DNA from 3 places in the Thermopolyspora flexuosa genome. Region 3 is predicted to be linked to each of the others. Evidence: riboswitches for the same ligand, from Rfam matches in the RefSeq annotation. Region 3 holds a riboswitch; each other region holds the start of a gene.

Region 1 (7,697 bases), 1.6 Mb from region 3:
GTCAGGCCCGCGGCGAGCGGGGTACGGCCGCCGGTGGCGAGGGCGCGCAGCCGGGCCGCCCCGGCCTCCACCGACGAGGTCGGCGGCAGCGCCACCTCGGCGGCGGCGCCGCGAAAGGTGACCAGGCCCACCTTGTCCCGCCGCTGGTAGGCGTCGAGCAGCAGGCTCAGCACCGCGGTCTTCACCGCGGTCATCCGCCGGCGCGCGCCCATCGACCCGCTCGCGTCGACCACGAACAGCACGAGGTTGCCCTCCCGGCCCTCCCGCACCACCTCGCGCAGGTCGCCGCGGCGCAGCAGCAGCCCGGGCCCGGTACGGCCACGCCGCCGCTGGTGCGGCGCCGCGGCGAGCAGCGTCGCGGGCACGTGCACGTCCCGGGCCGGGCCGCGCGGCACGCGGGCGCCGATGCCGCGGCCGTACCGGCCCCGGGAGCGCGACCGCCGCCCGGCCGCGCCCGCGCCGATCCCCGGCACGCGCAGCAGCGGCACCCGGTACGGCGCGGCCACCCCGGCCACCCGGCCGCCCGCGGCCGGGCCCGCCGCGCGTGCGGGCTCATCCTCGCCGTGGCCCGGCACCGCGCCGTCCCGCGGCCCGGCCGCCTCCGGGGCCGGGCCACCGCGCGGCGGGGCGCGGTCCGGCGGCGGGCCGGTGGGATCGGGCCGGTCGGGCGGGGACGCGCGGTGCGTGCCCGGCGGCCGGTCGCCCGCCCCGCCGCCGTCGCCGTCCGGCCCGCCGGACGGCCCGCCGCCCGAATCGTCCGGGGGTTCGTCGTCCGGCTCGGTCCGGCGGAGCAGCTCGTCGAGCAGGTCCTCGTCGAGGCCGGGCGCGTCGAACGGGTCGCGCCGCCGCCGGTGCGGCAGCGCCAGCCGGGCGGCCGTGCGCACGTCCGCGGCGGTGACCGTGTCCCGGCCGTGCCAGGCCGCGTGCGCGATCGCCGCGTTCGCGGTCACCAGGTCCGCGCGCAGCCCGTCCACTTCGAACGCCGCGCACACCGCCGCGATCTGCCGCAGCCGGGCGTCCGGCAGCCGCACGTGCGGGACGCGGTCCCGCGCCGCCGCGATCCGCCGGGCGAGGTGCGCCTCCTGCCCGGCCCACCGCGCCGCGAACCCCTCCGGGTCGGCCTCGAACGCGAGCCGCCGCCGCACCACCTCGGCCCGCTCGTCCGGGTCCCGGGAGGCCCGCACCTCGACGGTGAGCCCGAACCGGTCGAGCAGCTGCGGCCGCAGCTCGCCCTCCTCCGGGTTCATCGTGCCGACGAGCAGGAACCGGGCCGCGTGCCGGACCGACACCGAGTCCCGCTCGACGTGGCAGGTGCCGAGCGCGGCGGCGTCGAGCAGCAGGTCCACCAGGTGGTCGTGGAGCAGGTTCACCTCGTCGACGTAGAGCACGCCGCGGTGCGCCGCGGCGAGCAGGCCGGGCTCGAACGCCTTCACGCCCTCGGTGAGCGCCCGCTCCACGTCGAGCGAGCCGACCAGCCGGTCCTCGGAGGCGCCGACCGGCAGCTCGACGAGCGCGGCGGGCCGCCGCACCCGCGGCGCGCCGGGCTCGTGCGGCCCGTCCGGGCAGCCCGGATCCGGCGCGTCCGGGTCGCAGGCGAACCGGCACCCGGCGACCACGTCGACCGGCGGCAGCTGCGCGGCGAGCGCGCGCACGATCGTCGACTTGGCGGTGCCCTTCTCGCCGCGCACGAGCACCCCGCCGACCCGGGGCGAGACCGCGTTGAGCAGGAGCGCGAGCTTGAGGTCGTCGAGCCCGACGACGGCGCTGAACGGAAAGTTGATCATCGAACGCCTTTGCTCGGGGGACATGGGAGCCGGCGGCCGTCGCCGTCCGCGCCGGGGGCCCGGCGCGCCGCGCCGGCGGAGACCGGGGACCGGGCGGGCCGCGGCGCGGCCGGGAGCACACGGCGTCCGCGCGGTGGCCGCACGGGGCACGCGCCGGGGCGCGGCACGCGGTCTACCCGGCCGGGGCGACCGCCGCCCGCCGGGTGGCGCGCTCGGTGAGCAGGCCGAACAGCACGCCGAGCGCCGACCAGAACACCAGCTGCGTGCCGAGCGAGGCGAGCCGGAAGTCCCACAGCAACGTGGCCGGGAAGCCCTCGGGCACCTCGTCGACCGGCGGCAGCAGCAGCCACGCGGCGACCACCGGCACGAGGAAGGCGGTCACCGCGGCCGTCCAGCGCCGCCACGGATCGGGCCCGGCCCGGCGGGCCGTGCCCACCGCGACCGCGGTCGCGGCGAGCCCGACCAGCACCATCACCAGGTACAGCAGGGTGCGCTCGTCGATCGTGTCCGGATCGCCCACGGCGGGTGGGTTCGCCGGGTACTTCACGAACGGGACGAGGACGATCGCGAGGAACGCGGTCCCGGCCGCGACGATCGCGAGCAGGCCGTCGTTGCGCGGCCCGACGCGCCCCCGCAGCCCCGCGTACACCAGCGCGAAGATCCCGCCCACGGCGAGCCCGTAGAGCCCGGTGGCGAGGAACAGGCCGGCCTGCTGCACCGGCCGGCTCACCACGACTCCGGCACCGTGCGAGTGACCCGCCGCTCCGCCGTGGTCGTGACCGTGATCGTGACCGTGTGCCGTCGCGCCCTCCCCGGCCGCGGCGCCCGCCTCCTCCAGCACGATCGCGCGCTCCACGTGCGGCTCGCCGGCGAGGAAGGCGAACGCGCCCGCGAGGATCCCGGCCAGCAGGCCCACGAGCAGGCCCCTGGCCACCAGGGTGCGGATCGTCATGGGGTGCCCTCAGTGGCAGGGCACGCCGAGCAGGTGCCGGCCGTCGTGCATCAGCTCGTGCAGGAGCAGGCCCGCCCGGGAGACCGCTCCGTTGTCCATCAGCACCAGGTAGGCGAGGAGCAGCAGAACGGGGACGGCGAGCAGCCAGGGCCGCAGCCGTGCCAGGGGATAGGACGAGGGAACAGACGAGGGAATGGACGACGGAGCGGACAGATCGCTCACAAGTGCCTCCTTCTGGGATAACGCGCCCATACGGTGAGGTCCCACGACGGTTCAAGCGACCTGGCTCCCGGGATCGACGTCCCGGATACAGTGGCGCGTCCGCACCGGCCTCTCACCGGATTTCCCTTGAACCGCCGCGAACTCCCTCGAAACGTACCGTGGCCCGCAATCCCCGTCAACGTACGGCCCGGCCGTACCCGCGGGCGGGCACCCGCCGCCGGACCCGGTCATGGACCGGTCAGGGCCAGGTCAGACCGGCATGGGGGCGCGGCGACGCGGGCAGTGGTGCCCTCGGGCACGACACCGAGACGTGGCCGTGAGGGGAGGACCGGTGAGCGGTGCGAGGGACGGAAAGGGCCGCCGGGAGCCGCGCGAGCGGTCCCGGCCCGCGGACCCGGAGCCGGGCCCCGGGCACGTGAGCGCCGACGTGGAGTGGGTGGCCTCGGACGAGGACGATCCGGACGCCGGGTCCGGCCGGACCGACGCCGACGACGGCGGCTACCTGCCCGGGGAGGGCACCGGCCGCCCCTACTAGCGGGATGGCTGTCGCGACGGACAGTCACAAACCGCGCACGGTGCGGCGGCATGTCACCCGCCCGGCAGGTGTGAAGCGGCAGGTCTCGGGCATGCCGATGCCGGTTCGTCCTCGTCCGCCGCGGGCCCGATGCGGCCCGGCGCGCCGGTCGTCGCCGCCCGATCCCGGCGGCCCGCCGTACCTGCACGTCACAGACCTGGAGGCAGCGTGAGCGAGACCCGAATCGGCATACCGGACTACCCGTTCGCCAACCCGGCCCCGCTGGTGCCGCCGGAGGAGTGGGCCGAGCTGCGGCGGACCTGCCCGATCAGCAGGGTCCGGCTGCCCAGCGGGGACGAGGCGGTGCTGCTCACCCGCTACCGGGACGTCAAGCAGCTGCTGCTGGACCCGCGCTTCACCCGCACGCTGACGGCCGAGGACGCGGCGCGGATCAACGCCGAGGGCACGCTGTTCAGCATGCGCGACGCCGAGATCACTGGACCGTTCCACGCCGAGTGGCGGCGGCTGGTGGGCCGGGCGTTCACCGCCAAGCGGGTCGCCGAGCTGCGGCCCCGGCTGGAGGCGATGGCCGGGCACCTCATCGACGAGATGGTGCGCCAGGGCCCGCCCGCCGACCTGTGCGCGAAGCTCGCCTTCCCGCTCCCGGTGTGGGCGATCTGCGCCCTGCTCGGCGTGCCGGACGCCGACCGGGACCGGTTCCGGTACTGGTCCGACACGATGCTCAGCCTCACCCGGTACTCCCGGGCCGAGATCGACGCGGCCCAGGACGAGTTCACCGCATACATGAGCGCGCTCATCGCGGCGAAGCGGGCCGCGCCCGGCGACGATCTGATCAGCGACCTGCTCGAGATCGTCGGCACGCTCGACACCGGCCTCACCGAGCGCGTGCTGCTGCTCACCGCCCAGGGCCTGCTCGTGGCCGGGCACGAGACCACCACGAACATGATCGGCAAGATGGTGGCGATGCTGCTCGCCGACCGCCGCAGGTGGGAGGCCCTGCTCGCCGACCCGTCGCTGGTCCGCACCGCGGTGGAGGAGTCGCTGCGCTTCGATGCCAACCCCGGCTTCGGGCTGCCCCGGTACCTCGGCGAGGACGTCGAGGTGGGCGGCGTCACGCTGCCCGCGGGCACCACGGTGATCTGCAGCATGGGCGCGGCGAACCGGGACGAGGAGGAGTTCGACCGGGCCGACGAGATGGTGCTCGACCGCGCCCCGAACGCCCACATCGCGTTCGGCGTCGGCCCGTACTCCTGCCTCGGCCAGGCGCTCGCCCGGGCCGAGCTGCGCAGCGTGCTGCGCGAGCTGCTGCGCCGCCTGCCCACGCTCGAGCTCGCCGTACCGGTGGAGGAGCTCACCTACCGGCAGGGCCTGATCGTCGGCGGCCTGGAGCGGCTGCCGGTCCGCTGGTGATCAGGTCGCGGGTACGGCGGGCCGGGTGACCGGGAGCCCGGCCCGCCGCCAGGCGTGGAAGCCGCCGATCACGTCGGTGGCGCGGGTCAGCCCGAGCTCGTGCAGCGCGGCCGCGGCGAGGCTGGAGGTGTAGCCCTCCGAGCAGAGCACGATCACCTCGACGTCGTAGCCGGTCGCCTGCGGCAGCCGGGCCGCGCACTGCGGGTCGAACCGCCACTCGAGCACGTTGCGCTCGACCACGAGCGCGCCCGGCACCTCGCCCTCGGCGGCGCGCTGCGCGGCCGGGCGGATGTCGACGAGCACGGCGCCGTCGCGCACCCGGGCGTACGCCTCGGTGGGCGGCAGGCGGCGCAGCCGGCGGCGCCGGTCGGCGAGGATCTCGTCGATGGTGCGCGCGCCGGGCGGCCGGGGCGGGGTCACCACTGCTCCGCGCGTTCCTCGGCGACCTTGATCAGGCCGGACTCGGTGCGGTCGTAGCGGTTCATCAGGCTGAGCGGCGGCGAGTAGACGTGCACGCTCACCGCCGGGGCGTGCGACACGTTCCGCACGTCGTGGATGTGGTTCAGGCCGAACGCGCGCACGTCGCCGGGCGCGAGGTCGCGCTCGACGCGCAGGTCGTCCTCCTGGAGCGTGCCGAGGGCGACGGCGAACGCGCCCCGGGAGTAGCCGTGGTCGTGGAACCCGGTGGCCTGGCCGGGCATCCAGCTCAGCAGCCAGATCTCGTGCTCGGCGTCGACGTGGAGGCGCTCGTACCAGCGCTCCTCGACGCTGAGCCGTACCCGGTGGATCCACCGCGCAGGGTCGAGGGCGAGCGAGCGGGCCGTCTCGGCGAGCCGGTCGCGGGCGGGGGCGGTCGTGTACACGGTCACGGTTGCGGTCCTTCTGATCCTGTCGTCGGTTCGATGCCTACGGTCACGCGGAGACGGGCGCCGGACACAGCGCGCTCGCCTGACGCCGCAGGTCGACGGGCAGGTTTGACCAGGTCAGAAGTCCGGGACGCATGGCATCTAAGGATGGCCGCATATTCCCCACAAAGTCAACCTGAAAATCGGGGATGATCGTGATGGGTCCCGGGAGGCGAGGCGGTGACGGCGGGCGGCAGGGCCGTTGGCGGGTGTGGCCGGACGGACCGTGGTTCGTCAGGTTTCGTCCTTCTCGTCCCGAGCGGGCGGGTCGGCGACGGCGCCCGAGCCGTACGCGATGTCCTCCTGGGCGAAGCGGCGCAGCGCGCCGAACACGGTGTCGCCCACGGCCGTCCAGATCACGGCGGTCTCCAGCAGGGCGTCGTGGTCCTGCTGGGTGAGGAGCTGGGCGATCTCGGCCTCGGCGACCTGGCGGGCGGCGCGGGCGTAGACGTCGAGGAGTTCGAGCTGGTCGGTCTGGTTGAGGCGGAACAGCACGGCGAGGGCCGAGGTGAGCGTCTGGCGGGCCGGGTTGGTCTCGCGGACCTGCCAGCCGAGCCGCTCGAGCAGGTTCTCGGTCTCGGCCTTCGCCTGCCGCCAGGCCTCGTCCTCCACCGGCGGGCGCGCGGGCGCACCCATGGCGAACTGCGCCTTTCCCGCCTGGTCGAGCACGCTCATGCCCGGCGCGTACATCTTCTGCAGCACGTCGCGGGTGGCGGCCACGCTCAGCCCGCCGACCTCGATCAGCGCGCGGATCAGCCGCAGCCGGCGGACGTGGGCCTCGGTGTAGCGGGCCTGGTTGTGGCTGGTGAGCTCGCCGGGGGGCAGCAGCCCTTCCCGCAGGTAGAACTTGATCGTCGGCACCGGCACGCCGGTGCGACGACTCAGCTCACCGATCCGCATGAATCCTCCCCACGTCTTGCGGGCCAAGTGTATCCAGTGGATAGTGGAAAGCACTCCTATCCACTTTCCGTTCAGGGGGACGCATGGAATACCGGCCGCTGGGCCGTACCGGCATCAAGGTGAGCCCGCTCTGCCTCGGCGGGATGATGTTCGGCTGGTGGGGCGAGAACGACTACGCGGCGGCCGAGAAGCTGATCCTGCGCGCGATCGACGCGGGGATCAACTTCATCGACACCGCGGACATGTACGCCGGCGGGCAGTCCGAGCAGTTCATCGGCGAGTGCCTCGCCCGGCACGGGCTGCGCGACCGCGTCGTGCTCGCCACCAAGGTGCACTTTCCGATGGGCGACGACCCGAACCAGGGCGGCAACGGCCGCCGCTGGATCATGCGGGCGGTGGACGACAGCCTGCGCCGGCTGCGCACCGACTGGATCGACGTCTACCAGCTGCACCGCCCCGACCCCACGGTCGACATCGACGAGACCCTCGGCGCGCTCACCGACCTGGTGCGCGCGGGCAAGGTGCGGCACATCGGCACCTCGACCTTCCCCGCCTACCAGATCGCCGAGGCCCGCCGGGTGGCCGAGCAGCGCGGCCGGGAGCGCTTCGCCACCGAGCAGCCGCCGTACTCGCTGCTCGTCCGCGGCGTCGAGGCCGACGTGCTGCCGCTGTGCCAGGAGTACGGCATGGGCGTGCTCGCCTGGAGCCCGCTCGCGGGCGGCTGGCTCACCGGCCGGTACCGCGCGGGCAGGGAGCTGCCGGTGAGCCGCCGGGCCCCGCTGCTGCCCGAGCGGTACGACATGGCGCTGCCGGAGAACGTGCGCAAGCTGGAGCTGACCGAACGGCTCGCCGTGCTCGCCGAGGAGAGCGGCCTGACGCTGATCGAGATGGCCCTGGCGTTCGTGATCCGGCACCCGGGCGTGACCTCGGCGATCATCGGCCCGCGCACCATGGAGCACCTGGAGAGCCAGCTCGGCGCCGCCGACGTA
Region 2 (7,697 bases), 1.6 Mb from region 3:
GACCTCGCCCACATCGCGGACTGACGCAGATGCCGCCTGCCGCCTCCGGCCTCCGCACCGGCCACCGGCACACCGCCGCACGCGCGGCGCACCGATTAGCGACCGCTCCGACAAGGACGTTTCATCCGGCCCGCCGGTGAACGCGGCCGAGCGCCCTCCCCCGCCGCCGACGCGTGCCGTACGGCACGGGCGCGGCTCACTCACGTTCGCAGGCGATGGCGTTGACGGCCGCGGCGGTGATCGCGCTCCCGCCGCGGCGGCCGTGCACCACCAGGTGGTCGAGGCCGCTCCGGGTGAGCGCGAGCTTCGACTCGGCCGCGCCGACGAAGCCGACCGGGATGCCGAGCACCGCAGCCGGACGGCCCGCCCCCTCGGCCACCAGCTCGAGCAGGCGGAACAGCGCGGTCGGCGCGTTGCCGATCGCCACCACCGAGCCCTCCAGCCGGTCCCGCCACAGCTCCAGCGCGGCGGCGCTGCGGGTCGTGCCGAGGCGCTCGGCGAGCTCGGGTACCCGCGGGTCGTTGAGCGTGCAGACGACCTCGTTGTCCGCGGGGAGCCGCCGCCGCGTGATCCCGGAGGCGACCATCTCGGCGTCGCACAGCACCGGCGCGCCCGCCCGCAACGCCGCCCGCGCCCGGGTCACCACCTGCGGCGACCAGGCCAGGTCCCGGACGAGGTCGGTCATCCCGCACGCGTGGATCATCCGCACCGCGACCTGGGCCACCTCGGGCGGCAGGCCGTCCAGGTCCGCCTCGGCGCGGATCGTCGCGAACGACCGCCGGTAGATCTCGGCCCCGTCCCGGATGTAGTCGAACGGCGGCCCGGCGAACCCGGTCACGGCCCCTCCTCCCGATAGCCGTCGGCGGTGGCCACCATCTGCCGCACCCGGCCGCGCGGCAGCCCGCAGCGGCGCTCACACCCGGACCAGTGCACCGGCACGGCCGCGGGCGCGCTCTGTGCGCGCACCCACGCGGTCGCGTCCGCGCGCACGTCGGCGAGCGCCCGGGTGCAGCCGGGCAGCCCGGTGCACGCGGTCACCCCCACCCAGGGCGAGCGCGGATCGGTGACGAGCCCGGCCGCCGCCAGGCCGTGCCGTACCCGCTCGGGGTCGGCCACGTCCCGGACCACGACCGTGCGCCACGGCGTGAACCGCACCTCGGCGGCGAGACCGGCGATCGCGTGCGCCTGCTCGGGGGTGAGCCGCGCCAGCGGCACGAGGGCCTGTACGGCGAGCCCGCCCGACGGCTGGGCGACCACGCCGGGCTCACGCGGCTGCGGCGGGGCGGGCCGTACCTCCCCGGCGGCCCCGCCGAGCGCGGCGGCGATCCGCGCCGGGCCGTCGGCGAGCTCGGCGATCCGCCACTCGGTGGTGCGCAGCCGCAGGAACGCCTCGGCCGCGTCGAGCATGGCCGCCACGGCCCGCTCCGGCGGCACGCCGATCCCGGCGTCCCGCCCGGCGAGCAGCAGGCGGCCCTCGGCGTACGTGACGTCCGCCTCCAGCCCCAGGTCCCCGATCGAGAACAGGAACCGCCCGGGCAGCCGCGCCAGCCCGGGGCGCGCGCACAGCTCACGGTCGAGCGCGTCGACCAGGTCCCGGTCGCCGAACGGCGAGGCCACGATGTTGCGCACCCGCTCGTGCGTGGTCGACGGCAGCAGCCCCGCGGCGGCGATGCGCGCGGCGAACGCCTCGGCCGCCGGCACCGCGTCCGGCCCCGGGGCTGTCCCGGCCAGGCCGCGGACCTGCACGTTCCCGCGCGAGGTGAGCTCGATGACGCCGTTGCCGAGGGTGGCCGCGCAGTCGGCGAGCACCCGCAGCCGGTCGGCCCGGATCACGCCGCCGGGCAGCCGGACCCGGGCGAGCGGCCCGTCGGCGGCCTCGTGCACCTGCAGCGCCCCCGGACAGGCGTCGGGGCGGGTTCGTCTGGGAGCGTCGGGCTTCGGCACGGGATGGATGGTACGCCGGATCTTGCCGTCGTAGGCTGAGGGCCAGGCGACGGTACGGAGGAAGCCGGTGCGAATCCGGCGCGGTCCCGCCACTGTCACCGGGGAGCGAACCCCAGCTACGGCCACTGCCCGTCCGGGTGGGAAGGCCGGGGCGAGCGTCGATCCGGGAGCCAGGAGACTCCGGCCGTCGTGACACCCGCGACACGGGGGCGAGGACCCCGAGGGAGGTTTTTCGGCGTGCCCGTCGTTCTGCTGCTGTCCACGTCGGACACCGATCTGCTCAGCGCCCGCGCGAGCGGCAAGCCCTACCGGCTCGGCAACCCCGCACGGCTCTCCGTCGACGACCTGCCCGATCTGGTGGACGGCACCGACCTCGTGGTGGTGCGCCTGCTCGGCGGGCGGCGGGCCTGGGAGGACGGGCTCGACGCGCTGCTCGCCGGGCCGCGCCCGGTGGTGGTGCTCGGCGGCGAACAGGTGCCCGACGCGGAGCTGATGGAGCTGTCCACGGTCAGCGGCGGGGTGTGCGCCGAGGCGCACGCGTACCTCGCCCACGGCGGGCCGGCCAACCTCGCCGAGCTGCACGCGTTCCTGTGCGACACGGTCCTGCTCACCGGGTACGGCTTCGCGCCCCCGCGGCCCACCCCCGCCTGGGGCGTGCTCGAGCGCGAGACCCGCGGGGGCGGCGACGGGCCGGTGGTCGGCGTGCTCTACTACCGGGCCCACCACGTGGCCGGGAACACCGCGTTCGTCGAGGCGCTGTGCCGGGCGATCGAGGACGCGGGCGGCCGCCCGCTGCCGGTGTACTGCTCGTCGCTGCGGGCCGCCGAGCCCGCGCTGATCGAGACGCTGCGCGCGGCCGACGTGCTCGTGGCCACCGTGCTCGCGGCGGGCGGCACCCGGCCCGCGCTGGCGGGCGCGGGCGGCGACGACGAGGCCTGGGACGTGGGCGCGCTCGCCGGGCTCGACGTGCCGATCCTGCAGGCGCTCTGCCTCACCACGAGCCGCCGCGCCTGGGCGGAGAGCGACGACGGCCTCTCCCCGCTCGACGCCGCCTCGCAGGTGGCGATCCCCGAGTTCGACGGGCGGATCATCACGGTGCCGTTCTCGTTCAAGGAGTTCGACGCCGACGGCCTGCCCGGCTACGTGGCCGACCCGGAGCGCGCCGCCCGGGTCGCCGGCATCGCGGTACGGCACGGCCGGCTCCGCCGTACCCCACCCGCCGAGCGGCGGATCGTGGTCATGCTGTCGGCGTACCCGACCAAGCACGCCCGGCTCGGCAACGCGGTCGGCCTCGACACCCCGGCGAGCACGGTACGGCTGCTCGCCCGGCTCGCCGAGGCGGGCTACGACCTCGGAGAGGGCTTCCCCGGCGTGGCCGGGCAGGACGGGGACGCGCTCATGCACGCCCTGATCGCCGCGGGCGGCCAGGACCCCGACTGGCTCACCGAGGAGCACCTCGCGGGCAACCCGGTGCGGATCTCCGGCGCGGCCTACGCCCGCTGGTTCGCCACCCTCCCCGCCGACCTGCGCGACGCGGTCGAGCGGCACTGGGGGCCGCCGCCCGGCGAGCTGTTCGTGCACGACGGGGACATCGTGCTCGCCGCGCTGCGCGCCGGGAACGTCGTGGTGATGGTGCAGCCGCCGCGCGGCTTCGGCGAGAACCCGATCGCGATCTACCACGACCCCGAGCTGCCGCCCGGCCACCACTACCTCGCCGCGTACCGGTGGATCGCCGACGAGTTCGGCGCGCACGCGATCGTGCACGTGGGCAAGCACGGCAACCTGGAGTGGCTGCCCGGCAAGTCGGCCGCGCTCTCCGCCTCGTGCGCCACCGACGCCGCCCTCGGCGACCTGCCGCTGATCTACCCGTTCCTCGTCAACGACCCCGGCGAGGGCACCCAGGCCAAACGGCGGGCGCACGCCGTGCTCGTCGACCACCTCGTGCCGCCGATGGCCCGCGCCGAGACGTACGGCGACATCGCCCGGCTCGAACAGCTCCTCGACGAGCACGCCACGGTCGCCGCGATGGACCCGGCGAAGCTGCCCGCGGTGCGCGCCCAGATCTGGACGCTCATCCGGGCCGCCCGGCTCGACCACGACCTCGGGGTCGCGGACCGGCCGCACGACGCCGAGTTCGACGAGTTCCTGCTCCAGGTCGACGGCTGGCTGTGCGAGGTGAAGGACGCCCAGATCCGCGACGGCCTGCACGTGCTCGGCCAGGCCCCGGAGGGCGCCGACCGGGTGAACCTCGTGCTCGCCATCCTGCGCGCCCGCCAGATGTGGGCGGGCCGCCACGCGCTCCCCGGGCTGCGCGAGGCGCTCGGCCTCGCCGAGGACGGTACGGCGGGCCGGGCCGAGGTGGACGCGGCCGAGGCGGCCGCCCGCGCGCTGGTCGAGGCGATGGAGGAGCGCGGCTGGGACGCGGCCGCCGCGCCCGAGGTGGCCGCGGCGCTGCTGCCGGACGCCGACGCCGACCGCCGCGAGACCGTGGCGAACATCCTCGCCTTCGCCGCGACCGAGGTGGTGCCGCGGCTGTGCCGTACCACCGACGAGATCGGCAACGTGCTGCACGCGCTCGACGGCGGCTACGTCCCGGCCGGGCCGAGCGGGTCGCCGCTGCGCGGGCTGGTGAACGTGCTGCCGACCGGCCGCAACTTCTACGCCGTCGACCCGCGGGCGGTGCCGAGCCGGCTCGCCTGGGAGACCGGGCAGGCGATGGCGCGGTCGCTGCTCGAGCGGTACCGGGCCGAGCACGGCGCCTGGCCGCGCTCGGTCGGGCTGTCGATGTGGGGCACGAGCGCGATGCGCACCGCCGGGGACGACGTGGCCGAGGTGCTCGCGCTGCTCGGGGTGCGGCCGGAGTGGGACGAGGCGTCCCGCCGGGTGACCGGGCTGGAGCCGATCCCGCTCGCCGAGCTCGGCCGGCCCCGGATCGACGTCACCATGCGGATCAGCGGGTTCTTCCGGGACGCGTTCCCGCACGTGGTGGCGATGCTCGACGACGCGGTCCGGCTCGTGGCCGAGCTCGACGAGCCGGACGAGCAGAACTACGTGCGCGCCCACGTGCGGGCCTACGACCGGGGCGACCGGCGGCGGGCCACGATGCGGATCTTCGGCCCGGCGCCGGGCGCGTACGGGGCCGGGCTGCTGCCGCTCATCGACAGCCGCAACTGGCGGGGCGACGCCGACCTCGCCGAGGTGTACGCGGTGTGGGGCGGCCACGCGTACGGCCGTGACCTCGACGGCGTGCCCGCCCGGCAGGACATGGAGAACGCGTACCGCAGGATCGCGGTCGCGGTGAAGAACATCGACGTGCGCGAGCACGACATCGCCGACTCCGACGACTACTTCCAGTACCACGGCGGCATGGTCGCCGCGGTCCGCGCGCTCACCGGCCGCTCCCCCGCGGCGTACCTCGGCGACACCACCCGGCCGGACGCGGTACGCACCCGCACCCTCGCCGAGGAGACCGCGCGGATCTTCCGCGCCCGGGTGGTGAACCCGCGCTGGCTCGCGGCGATGCGCGCGCACGGCTACAAGGGGGCGTTCGAGCTCGCCGCCACCGTCGACTACCTGTTCGGCTACGACGCGACCACCGGGGTGGTCGCCGACTGGATGTACGACCGGATCGCCGCGGCCTACGTGCTCGACCCGGAGAACCGGGCGTTCATGGCCAAGTCGAACCCGTGGGCGCTGCACGGCATCGCCGAGCGCCTGCTCGAGGCCGCCGAGCGCGGCATGTGGGCGAACCCGGACGCCGGGATCCTCGAGGGCGTGCGCCGGGTCTTCCTCGAGACCGAGGGCGACCTCGAGGACGCCACCGGCCGCTGAGCCGCCTTCCCCCTGTCTTCCCCGCCCCACGCACCAAGGACCCCAGGTGAGCACCATGACCGGACGTCTGTACGGAGTCGGCCTCGGCCCCGGCGACCCCGAGCTGATCACGGTGAAGGCCGCCCGGCTGATCGGCGAGGCCGACGTGATCGCCTACCACGCGGCCCGGCACGGGCGCAGCATCGCCCGCTCGATCGCGGAGCCGTACCTGCGGGCGGGGCAGATCGAGGAGCCGCTGCTCTACCCGGTCACCACCGAGACCACCGGCCATCCGGGCGGCTACCAGGGCGCGCTCGACGACTTCTACGCCGAGTGCACCGCCCGGCTCGCCGCCCACCTGGACGCGGGCCGCACCGTGGTCGTGCTGTGCGAGGGCGACCCGCTCTTCTACGGCTCCTACATGCACCTGCACAAGCGGCTCGCGCACCGCTACCCGGCCACCGTGGTGCCCGGGGTCACCTCGGTGTCGGCCGCGACCGCCGTGCTGGGCCGCCCGCTGGTGGAACGCGACGAGATCCTCACCGTGCTGCCCGGCACGCTGCCCGCCGGCGAGCTCGCCGACCGGCTGCGCCGCAGCGACGCCGCGGCCGTGCTCAAGCTGGGCCGTACCTTTGCGAAGGTGCGGGACGCGTTCGCCGCGGCCGGGCGGCTCGACGACGCCTGGTACGTGGAACGGGCGACGATGGCCGGCGAGCGGGTGGCCCCCTTGCGGGACGTCGACCCGGACGGCGTGCCGTACTTCTCGCTCGCCCTGCTCGCCGGGCCGGGCGGCGGCACCGTCCCGCCCGAACCGCCGCGTACGGCGGGGGTCGCGCCCGAGGTGGTCGTGGTCGGCCTCGGCCCGGCCGGGCGCCCCTGGCTCACCCCCGAGGCGCAGGACGCCCTCGCCACCGCCACCGACCTCGTCGGCTACCGCCCGTACCTCGACCGGGTGCCACCCAACCCGCGCCAGCGCCGCCACCCCACCGGCAACCGCGTCGAGGCCGAGCGGGCCCGGCACGCCTTCGAGCTCGCCCGCGAGGGCCGGCGCGTCGCGGTCGTCTCCTCCGGCGACCCCGGCGTGTTCGCCATGGCGAGCGCGGTGCTCGAGGCCGCCGAGGACTACCCCGACGTGCCGGTCCGCGTCGTCCCCGGCATCACCGCCGCCCAGGCCGTCGCCGCCCGCGCCGGCGCCCCGCTCGGCCACGACTTCTGCGTACTGTCCCTGTCCGACCTGCTCAAGCCGTGGGAGGTCATCGCCGCCCGCCTCACCGCCGCCGCCCGCGCCGACCTGGTCATCGCCATCTACAACCCGGCCTCCCGCCACCGCACCTGGCAACTCCCCGCCGCCCGCGACCTGCTCCTGCAACACCGCGCCCCGGACACCCCGGTCGTGATCGGCCGCGACGTCGGCGGCCCGGAGGAAAGCCTCACGGTCACCACCCTCGCCGACCTCGACCCGGCCACGGTCGACATGCGCTGCCTCCTCATCATCGGCTCGTCGACCACCCGCGTCACCAAGCAGGGCACCGTCTACACCCCGCGCCGCTACCCCTGACCACCCCGCCCGCCCGGGGCGCCCAGATCGCGCACCATCACCATGAACACCGGCGCCCCGGGCAGCGGGTTGCGTTTCTCCGCCACCTTGCGCCGGCCCCACTTCCGGTACGCGGCGAGCGCGGGCGCCGCGACGGGGAGCACGGTCGGCGTCCCGTTTCTCCCCGTCCAGACGCTGAGATCGTCTTCACCACTCTGAGGGGCAGACTCAAAAGTGTGTCAGCATTCCAAAAACTGACATCAGGGCCGATCACCCCTCATGGGCACGTTTTTGCACACTCTTCGCTGCGTCGACCCCACCCATCGCTACGGTTACAAGCCTCCGCTAGGGTTCTAGAAGTCAACCGCCGCCGGACGATCTAGCGCATGAGAGGGTAGGGACATGG
Region 3 (7,697 bases):
AACGTCTGCACCGCGGTGAGGAACGACATCACCGCCACCCCGGCGAGCACGAGCGTCGCCGTACCGCCGCGCCCCGCGCTGCGGCCGAGCGCGTAGGCGAGCAGCACGCCGCCGACCGCGCCGGCGAACGCGGCGGCCGGGATCGCGGCCACCCCGGCCTCGCCCGGCAGGAACACCACGGCGAGGGTGACCGCGAGCCCGGCCCCGGCGGCGGCGCCGAGCAGGTACGGGTCGGCGAGCGGGTTGCGGAACACCCCCTGGTAACCGGCCCCGGCGACGGCGAGCAGCCCGCCCACGGCCACCGCGGTGAGCACCCGCGGCAGCCGCAGCTCGAGCAGCAGGCTCCGCTCCACCGGGGCGAGCCCGGAGTCCACGGAGACGAACGGCAGGCCGTCGAGCAGCGCGAGCAGCACGCCGCGGACCGGCATGTCCGCGGCGCCGGTGAGCAGCCCGGCCACCATGGCGGCGGCGAGCAGCACCACCGAGACGAGCAGCGGCGGCAGCAGCGACCGCCGCGCCGGCACCACCGGCGCGCGCATCCCGTGGTCCATCGGTCAGCCACCGGTCACGCGTTCGCCGGACGTCGCCCCGCCCATGGCTCAGCCGGCCGCCTTGCGCACGGCGTCGCTCACGGTGCGGGCGAGGTCCACGACCCGCGGCCCCCAGCGCGAGGCGATGTCGTCGTCGAGGTTGATCACGCGGTCGTTCTTGATCGCCGACAGGCCGGACCAGCCGGGCCGCTTGGCGAGGGTGTCCCGGTTCTGCCCGCAGCACTTGGTGGTGGCGAGGAAGATCAGGTCCGGGTCGGCCTTGGCGATGAACTCGGCCGACAGCCTAGGGTAGCCGCCGGCCGCGTCCGGCGCCCTGTCGGCGATGTTGACGAGCCCGAACAGGCCGTAGACGCGCCCGATAAAGGTGTTGGAGGTCACCGAGTACGGCGTGACGTCGAGCTCGTGGTAGTAGCTGAGCCTCTTCTCCTTGGGCGCCTCGGCGGCGAGCCGGTCGAGCTCGCGCCGCATCTCGTCGACGAGCCGCCGGGCGCGGTCGGCGTTGCCGGTCGCCGTGCCGAGGTCGAGGATCTGGTCGTAGGCGTCGTCGAAGTCGGTGGCGGACGGCTCGACCAGCACCGGCACGTTCACCTTGCTCAGCTTGGCGGCGATGTCGTCGATGTCACTGGCGATCACGACGAGGTCGGGCTTGTACTCGACGATCGCCTCGACGTTCGGCTTGAACCCCGACAGCGAGGTCTTCGGCGCCTCGGGGGGATGGTTGGAGCGCTCGTCCACGGCGACGACCTGCGGCCCGGCGCCGATGGCGAACAGGGTCTCGGTGGCGGTGGGCGAGAGGGAGACGATGCGCTCCGGCCGCCGCTCGATGGTGACCTGCCCGTTGCCCGCCTCGACGGTGACGGGGAACGCGGACGCGGCGGACGACGCGGATGCGGACGAGGGGGCGGACGGTGCGGGATCCTGCGCCTGGCCGCACGCGGCCAGTCCGAGGATCACCAGCAACGCGCTCGCCAAGGCCAGCCGTACGGGCCTCACGAGAGTCCTCCACAGGGGTCGGTTGCCGGGAATCGAGGGACCCGTACGCGACGGATCACCCTTTTCCACGAGGGCTGATGTCGTCGACGCGGCGCACAGGCGACCTGGCTCGTCCCCACGACGGGGGCTTGACAGTTGCGGGACAGCGCCGGACTCGCACCGGACTTCGCTGTACGTCGCGTTTGACTGGCACGTTACCAACCCCCGGGCCCGCGCTCCAGGGCGGCCCCGGCGAGCGGGCACGGCGCGGCAGGGGCGCGGGGGCAAGCCGAAGGCCGCCGCCTGGTCCGCGGGCCATGGCGAACCGGACGGCGGGCATGATGGTCACATATGGCAGAACTTTTCGTGATCCGGCACGGCGAGACCGAGTGGAGCCGTGACCACCGGCACACCGGACGCACCGACGTGCCGCTCACCGCGCGCGGCGAGGAGCAGGCACGGCTGCTCGCGCCCGTGCTCAAGGCCCGCTCCTTCGCCCTCGTCCTGGTCAGCCCGGCGCGGCGGGCCCGCCGTACCGCGGAGCTCGCCGGCCTGCTGCCGGACGGCGCCGAGACGCCCGAGCCGGGGCCGGGCACGCCGGAACGACGGCTCGACCCCGACCTGTGGGAATGGGACTACGGCGGGTACGAGGGCGTGACCTCGGCCGAGATCCGCCGCACCCGGCCGGGCTGGTACCTGTGGCGGGACGGCGTGATCCCCGGCGACGCGGATCACCCCGGCGAGACGGCCGAGCAGGTCGGCGCGCGGGCCGACCGGGTCATCGCCCGGGTACGGCCCGTCGTGGCCGGGCACGACGTGGCGATCGTCGCGCACGGCCACCTGCTGCGGGTGCTGGCCGCGCGCTGGCTCGGCCTGGAGCCGCGCGACGGCCGCCTGTTCCGGCTCGACACGGGATCGATCGGCGTGCTCGGCTTCGAGCACGGCGAACCGGTGATCCGGCGGTGGAACGTGCCGGTGCAGGGCCTGTGACCGGCCCGGCCGCGGCCTTTCCGGACCTCACGCCACGGTGCGGCGTACCGCCGTGCAGGCGCGCCGTACGGCGCCCAGGCGTGCCCTCGCGGGGGAACGGGAACGCCTCGGCGGGTGGCGTGCGTGCGGCGGGAACGGTCCGGGATCCCCGGCGCCGGGTGGGGCGCCGGGGCGTCGTCACAGGCGGCGGCACCCGGTTTCGCGCCCGGGTGCCGGCCGACGGCTCAGCGGGCGGCGGCCGGCTGCGGCCCGCGTCCGGTGAGCCACTCCAGCACCTTGCGGTGCCCGCGGCGGGCGTCCTCGAAGTGACCCCACCGCCAGTACCGCGGCTGCTCCCGGATCCCGGTCACCCAGGTGCGGTACGCGATCGCGTGCCGCTCCCCCGTCTCCCCCGTGGCCGGCTCCACCGGTGTGGCCACGCCGTAGGTACGGATCACGACCCGGCCGCCCGGTGCGAACAGCACGTCGTCGGCCACGGGATAGAGCGTCATCCGATCCAGCATTGGGGCCCCCACGATGTCGTCCATTGCCAGTCGTCCGACCGCGCGTCGTCGCACACGATGGACGATCCCCAATGTGCCGGACTCGACGAAGATCCTGGTTACACGTCCACCGCACCCGCGTTAATCGGATGCGGGCAATGTTAAATGCGTGTTACGCCAGCAGGTTGTCGAACTCGCCGTCCTTGACCCCCAGCATGAGGGCGCGGAACTCCTCACGGGTATAGATCAGGGCCGGGCCCTCCGGGTCCCGGGAGTTCCTGACGGCGATCCCCCCGTCGGGAAGCTCGGCGAGCTCCACACAGTTGCCGGTCGAGTTGCTGCGGATGCTCTTGCGCCACCGAACCCCGCGGATTGCGCTGGCCGGCATCCCGTTGTACGTCTGCTGCATCTACATCTCTCTGAGAATTTCCCCGAGTATCTCGGCGGTGCCCCCTGGCGTGGTGCTCTCCACGCACAGCTGCTCCATCGCGGTGAGGTACGGGTCGACGTCCTCCCGCTTGTCCAGGTACAAGGCACCCCAGAGCTGCTCGACGTAGACCACGTCCGGTAGATCGGACTCTGGAAACCGAAGGATCGTGAACGCCCCGCCCTCGGCGGCGTGCATGCCGTACTTGAACGGCATCACCTGGATGGTGATGTTCGGCAGCGTGGAGACGTCAAGCAGGTGCTGGATCTGCTCCCGCATGATCTCCGGGCCGCCGATGGGCCGCCGGAGCGCGGCCTCGTCGATCACCGCCCACAGCTTCGGCCCGTCCTTCCGGGTGAGCCGCTCCTGCCGCTTCATGCGCATGTGCACGCGGCGGTCGATCTCCTCCTCGGGGACGTCCGGATACCCCAGCCGGATGACCGTGCGGGCGTAGTTCGCCGTCTGGAGCAGACCGGGGATGAACTGCACCTCGTAGGTGCGGATCACGTTCGCGGCCTCCTCCAGGCCCACGTAGGTCGTGAACCAGCTCGGCAGCAGATCGCTGTACTTGTGCCACCAGCCCGGCGTGTTCGCCTCACGGACCATCTCGAGCAGGTTACGGCGTTCCTCGTCGTCGACGACGCCGTAGAGCGTGAGCAGGTCCTCGACGTCGCGTGTCTTGAATCCGACCCGGCCGAGCTCCATCCGGCTGATCTTGGACTCCGAGGCCCGGATGTGGAATCCGGCGACCTCTCTGGTGAGCCCTTTCTGCTCGCGCAGCCGGCGAAGGCTGGCACCGAGCATGATGCGCCGAACTGTGGAGCCGGAACCAGGCGGATCTATGGACACGTCACTTTCCTCCGGTTGTGGACTGCATCACACAGTCTGTCAAAGATCGCGCGTGGGCTCCCCTTTCGGTTCAGGGTTCCATGCTCCAACGGTAGCGCGTGCACGCGGCCTCTGCACGTGCATTCGCTCTTGCAATTGCACATGAGAGTGCACCATCATCGATCACATGCGATCCCTGACGCGTGGCGCGGGCACCCGGGTCTTCGACTGGTGGCCCTCGCTCGGCTGGTGGCCCGACCGCGCCCGCGACCTGCTCGGGGGACGTGTCCAGGTGCCCGCCGCGAGCGCCACGTTCGCGCTGCCGGCCCGCGCCGAGTCGGTGCACACGGCACGCGCGTACACCACCGGGACGCTGCGCGGCTGGGATCTCGGCCATCTCGCCGACGGCGTCAACCTCGTCGTCTCCGAGCTCGCCACCAACGCGCTGCGGCACGGGATCGCCCCGGCCGTCCGGTGGCCGGCCGACCCGATCCGGCTCTCCCTGGTCCGCCGCGGCCACCTGCTCACCTGCGCCATCGCCGACCCCGGCCGTGCCGTACCGGTGATGCGCGACTCCGGCCCGCTGGAGCCCGGCGGCCTCGGCCTGCACATCGTCGACTCGCTCAGCGTGCGCTGGGGCTGGTCCCCCATCGCCCCGTACGGCAAGGCGGTCTGGGCCGTGCTCGACGCCTCCGCGCCCGGCGGCGGGACCGCCGCGGCGTGCTTCTGATGATCTTCGTGAGCATGGTGGGACGCCTGCGTCCGACGATTTTCCGGGCTTCGCCGAAGAGCATTGACGAAGGTCGCGAAGTAGAGAACAGTTCCCGGTAACGGGAACAGCCGCCCACGTCCGCGAGGCGCGAGGGACCGTGCGCCCGGACCGGCCGGGCGACGGGTGCGGCGGGCGGAGGAGTTCCCGCCGCCAGGCGTACCCACCCACCTGCACCCTGCTCGTATCGACCCGTTCCGACCCGTGGAGAGCATGCTCATGACGGGGCTTCCGACGGGAGCCGTGCCGTACGCGGCCGTCCCGTCACGCCGGCCGCGCCGGGGCGACACCCGGGGTGTGACCGGCGGGTGCGGAATGGGTGTCGATTACGGCAGGCAGATCCCGCACCTTGGTGATCTGCATTACGGTGGCTTTCTGGTCGGTCCCGGAAGACGCATGAGAGATCTGTGATGGACGATCACCTGCTCGGCTGGCTGACGACCCTCGACGAAGACCGGCTCACCCGAATCCTCGCGAACCGCCCCGACGCCATCGCCGCCCCGTGGCCCCGGCGCCTCGAGGCCCTCGCCGAGCGGCTGACCGACCCCCGCGCGGTGCTCGAGGTCATGCGCACCCTGCCGCTGCCCCCGCTGGAGCTGCTGCAGGCCTGCCTGGTGATCGGGGACCGCGCCACCGAGGACGAGCTCGCCCGCTTCCTGGGGGTGAGCAGGAGCACGGTGCAGCCGTGGCTGGAGCAGGTGTACGACCACGCGCTCGCCTGGCCGGGACCGGACGGGCGCATCCACCTCGCCGACGCGGTCGCCCGCACGTGGACCGCGCCGTACGGCCTGGGCGACCCGCTCGCCCTCTATCTGGAGACCTGGACGCTCAACCTGGAGGAGCTGCGCCGGATCAGCCGCCGCCTCGGGCTGTCCGCGCAGGGCGGTAAACGCCAGCTCATCGCCCGGATCCGCGGCGTGCTCGAGGACCCGGACCGGCTGCACGCGCTGCTCGCCGAGGCGCCGGACGGCACGCTGGGCCTGCTCGACGACTTCGCCTGGGACGGGCCGGTGCGCACCGTGGACGGCGACCGGTTCGCGGTGGAGGGCACGCCGGAGAAGTGGGCGGCCGACCGCGCGCTGCTGTTCCGCACCCGGTGGGACCTCGCCGAGATGCCGCGCGAGGTGGCGCTCGCGCTGCGCGGCCCCGACTACCACGCGCCGTTCACCCCGCAGCCGCCCGAGGTGGCGACGGTGCGGGTGGACCTCGCCGCGGTCGAGGAGGCGATGTGCCTGGCCGCGCCGCGCGCCGTGGAGCGGGCCGCCGCCCTGCTGGAGAACACCGACAAGACCCCGCTGCCGCTGCTGAAGACCGGCGGCGTGGGGGTGCGCGAGGTGCGGCGGGTGGCCCGGGAGACCGGCGGCACCGAGGCCGAGACGCGGCTGCTGCTGGAGGTGTGCGCGGTGGCCCGGCTGCTCGCCGTGGACGAGGCGGCCGGGGGCCTGGTGCCCACCGAGCGGTTCGACGCCTGGCGCCTCGAGGACGCGCCCGCCCGGCTGCGGGTGCTGCTCGCCGCCTGGTGGCGGATGGAGCGCTCCTCCTTGTTACGCCGCCAGGACGGCCGATATCCGACCGTCCTGGGGGACGAACCGAGCGGCGAGACCGTGGCGCGGATCCGGTGGGCCGTGCTCTCCACGCTCGCCTCGCTGCCCGAGGGCACCACGTTCGCCACCATGCCCGAGCTGGTGCAGGCCGTGCACTGGCGGGCGCCGCTGCTCGACCGCACGCTGCTCGCCCGGTGCTGCCCCGCCGTGCTCGAGGAGGGGCGGCTGCTCGGGGTGATCGCCGGGGACGCGGTGACCCCGCTGGGACGCGCCCTGGCGCGGCTGTCCGGGGTGGCCGGGTCCGAGCAGGACGAGCACGTGCCCGAGGTCGAGCACGACCCGCAGCTGATCGAGCGCTCCACCAAGGCGCTGGCGAGCGCGCAGCGCACCGCGCAGTTCGGCGCCGACCTCACCGCGGTGGTCACCGGCCCGCCGTCGGCCGAGCTCGCCGCGCTGCTCGACCGGGCCGCGGACCGGGAGACCCGGGGATCCGCCTCGGTGTGGCGGTTCTCGCCGGCGAGCGTACGGCGGGCCCTCGACGCCGGGCACACCGCGGACGGCCTGATCGCCGACCTCGCCCAGGTGGGCGCGCTGCCGCAGACGCTCACCCGGCTCATCCGGGACGTGGCGCGGCGGCACGGCGAGGTCACCGTGACCACGGTGGCGTGCATCATCCAGGGCTCCGATCCCGCGTTGCTCGCCGAGATCGCGGCGCACCGCAGGCTCGCCCGGCTGGGCCTGCGGCAGCTCGCGCCGACCGTGCTCGCCAGCTCGGTGCCCGCCGAGCGCACGCTCGCCGCGCTGCGCGAGGCCGGGTACTCCCCGGTGCCGGTCGACGACACCGGCGAGATCACGGTACGGCGGGAGCCCGCGGGCGGCGGCAAGCTGATCCTGCTGCCCGGCGGCCGGGTCGCCGAGCTCGAGTCCACCCCGATCCCGATCGCCGACCCGCCCCCGGACCCGCGCGAGCACGCCCGCCGCCTGCTGCGCGCCCGCGCCCGCGAGGAGCCGCAGGGCCGTACCTGGGCGGTGATCGGCCGCCTCGCCACCCGTCTCCCCACCGCCCAGCAGTCCCTGCTCGGCAGCGTCGTCGACCGCGGCGCCCGGGCCATGATCACCCTCACCGACGGCATC

What was found. Region 3 has a riboswitch for cobalamin ahead of FHX40_RS14495 (ABC transporter substrate-binding protein). Riboswitches for the same ligand answer to the same signal wherever they lie in the genome.
Region 1: another riboswitch for cobalamin. It lies ahead of FHX40_RS21665 (CbtB domain-containing protein); the one in region 3 lies ahead of FHX40_RS14495 (ABC transporter substrate-binding protein).
Region 2: another riboswitch for cobalamin. It lies ahead of cobN (cobaltochelatase subunit CobN); the one in region 3 lies ahead of FHX40_RS14495 (ABC transporter substrate-binding protein).

What each region holds. Positions count from the first base shown of each region.
Region 1 is NZ_VFPQ01000001.1:5,048,863-5,056,559, reverse strand. It holds gene FHX40_RS21675 (putative cobaltochelatase) at 1-1,784, opposite strand, end outside; gene FHX40_RS21670 (CbtA family protein) at 1,957-2,736, opposite strand; gene FHX40_RS21665 (CbtB domain-containing protein) at 2,746-2,958, opposite strand; adenosylcobalamin (AdoCbl) riboswitch at 2,962-3,110, opposite strand; gene FHX40_RS21660 (hypothetical protein) at 3,290-3,493, shown strand; gene FHX40_RS21655 (cytochrome P450) at 3,701-4,903, shown strand; gene FHX40_RS21650 (rhodanese-like domain-containing protein) at 4,904-5,323, opposite strand; gene FHX40_RS21645 (cysteine dioxygenase) at 5,320-5,772, opposite strand; gene FHX40_RS21640 (MerR family transcriptional regulator) at 6,043-6,708, opposite strand; gene FHX40_RS21635 (aldo/keto reductase) at 6,792-7,697, shown strand, end outside.
Region 2 is NZ_VFPQ01000001.1:5,059,531-5,067,227, forward strand. It holds gene FHX40_RS21690 (cell division protein SepF) at 1-24, shown strand, start outside; gene FHX40_RS21695 (precorrin-8X methylmutase) at 197-838, opposite strand; gene FHX40_RS21700 (precorrin-3B synthase) at 835-1,944, opposite strand; cobalamin riboswitch at 2,003-2,124, shown strand; gene cobN (cobaltochelatase subunit CobN) at 2,182-5,775, shown strand; gene FHX40_RS21710 (precorrin-2 C(20)-methyltransferase) at 5,831-7,312, shown strand; gene FHX40_RS21715 (hypothetical protein) at 7,303-7,455, opposite strand; gene FHX40_RS21720 (DUF488 domain-containing protein) at 7,694-7,697, shown strand, end outside.
Region 3 is NZ_VFPQ01000001.1:3,425,273-3,432,969, forward strand. It holds gene FHX40_RS14490 (FecCD family ABC transporter permease) at 1-539, opposite strand, end outside; gene FHX40_RS14495 (ABC transporter substrate-binding protein) at 600-1,544, opposite strand; adenosylcobalamin (AdoCbl) riboswitch at 1,590-1,739, opposite strand; gene FHX40_RS14500 (histidine phosphatase family protein) at 1,875-2,513, shown strand; gene FHX40_RS14505 (hypothetical protein) at 2,738-3,004, opposite strand; gene FHX40_RS14510 (DUF397 domain-containing protein) at 3,168-3,404, opposite strand; gene FHX40_RS14515 (helix-turn-helix domain-containing protein) at 3,405-4,226, opposite strand; gene FHX40_RS14520 (ATP-binding protein) at 4,438-4,980, shown strand; gene FHX40_RS14525 (helicase-associated domain-containing protein) at 5,430-7,697, shown strand, end outside.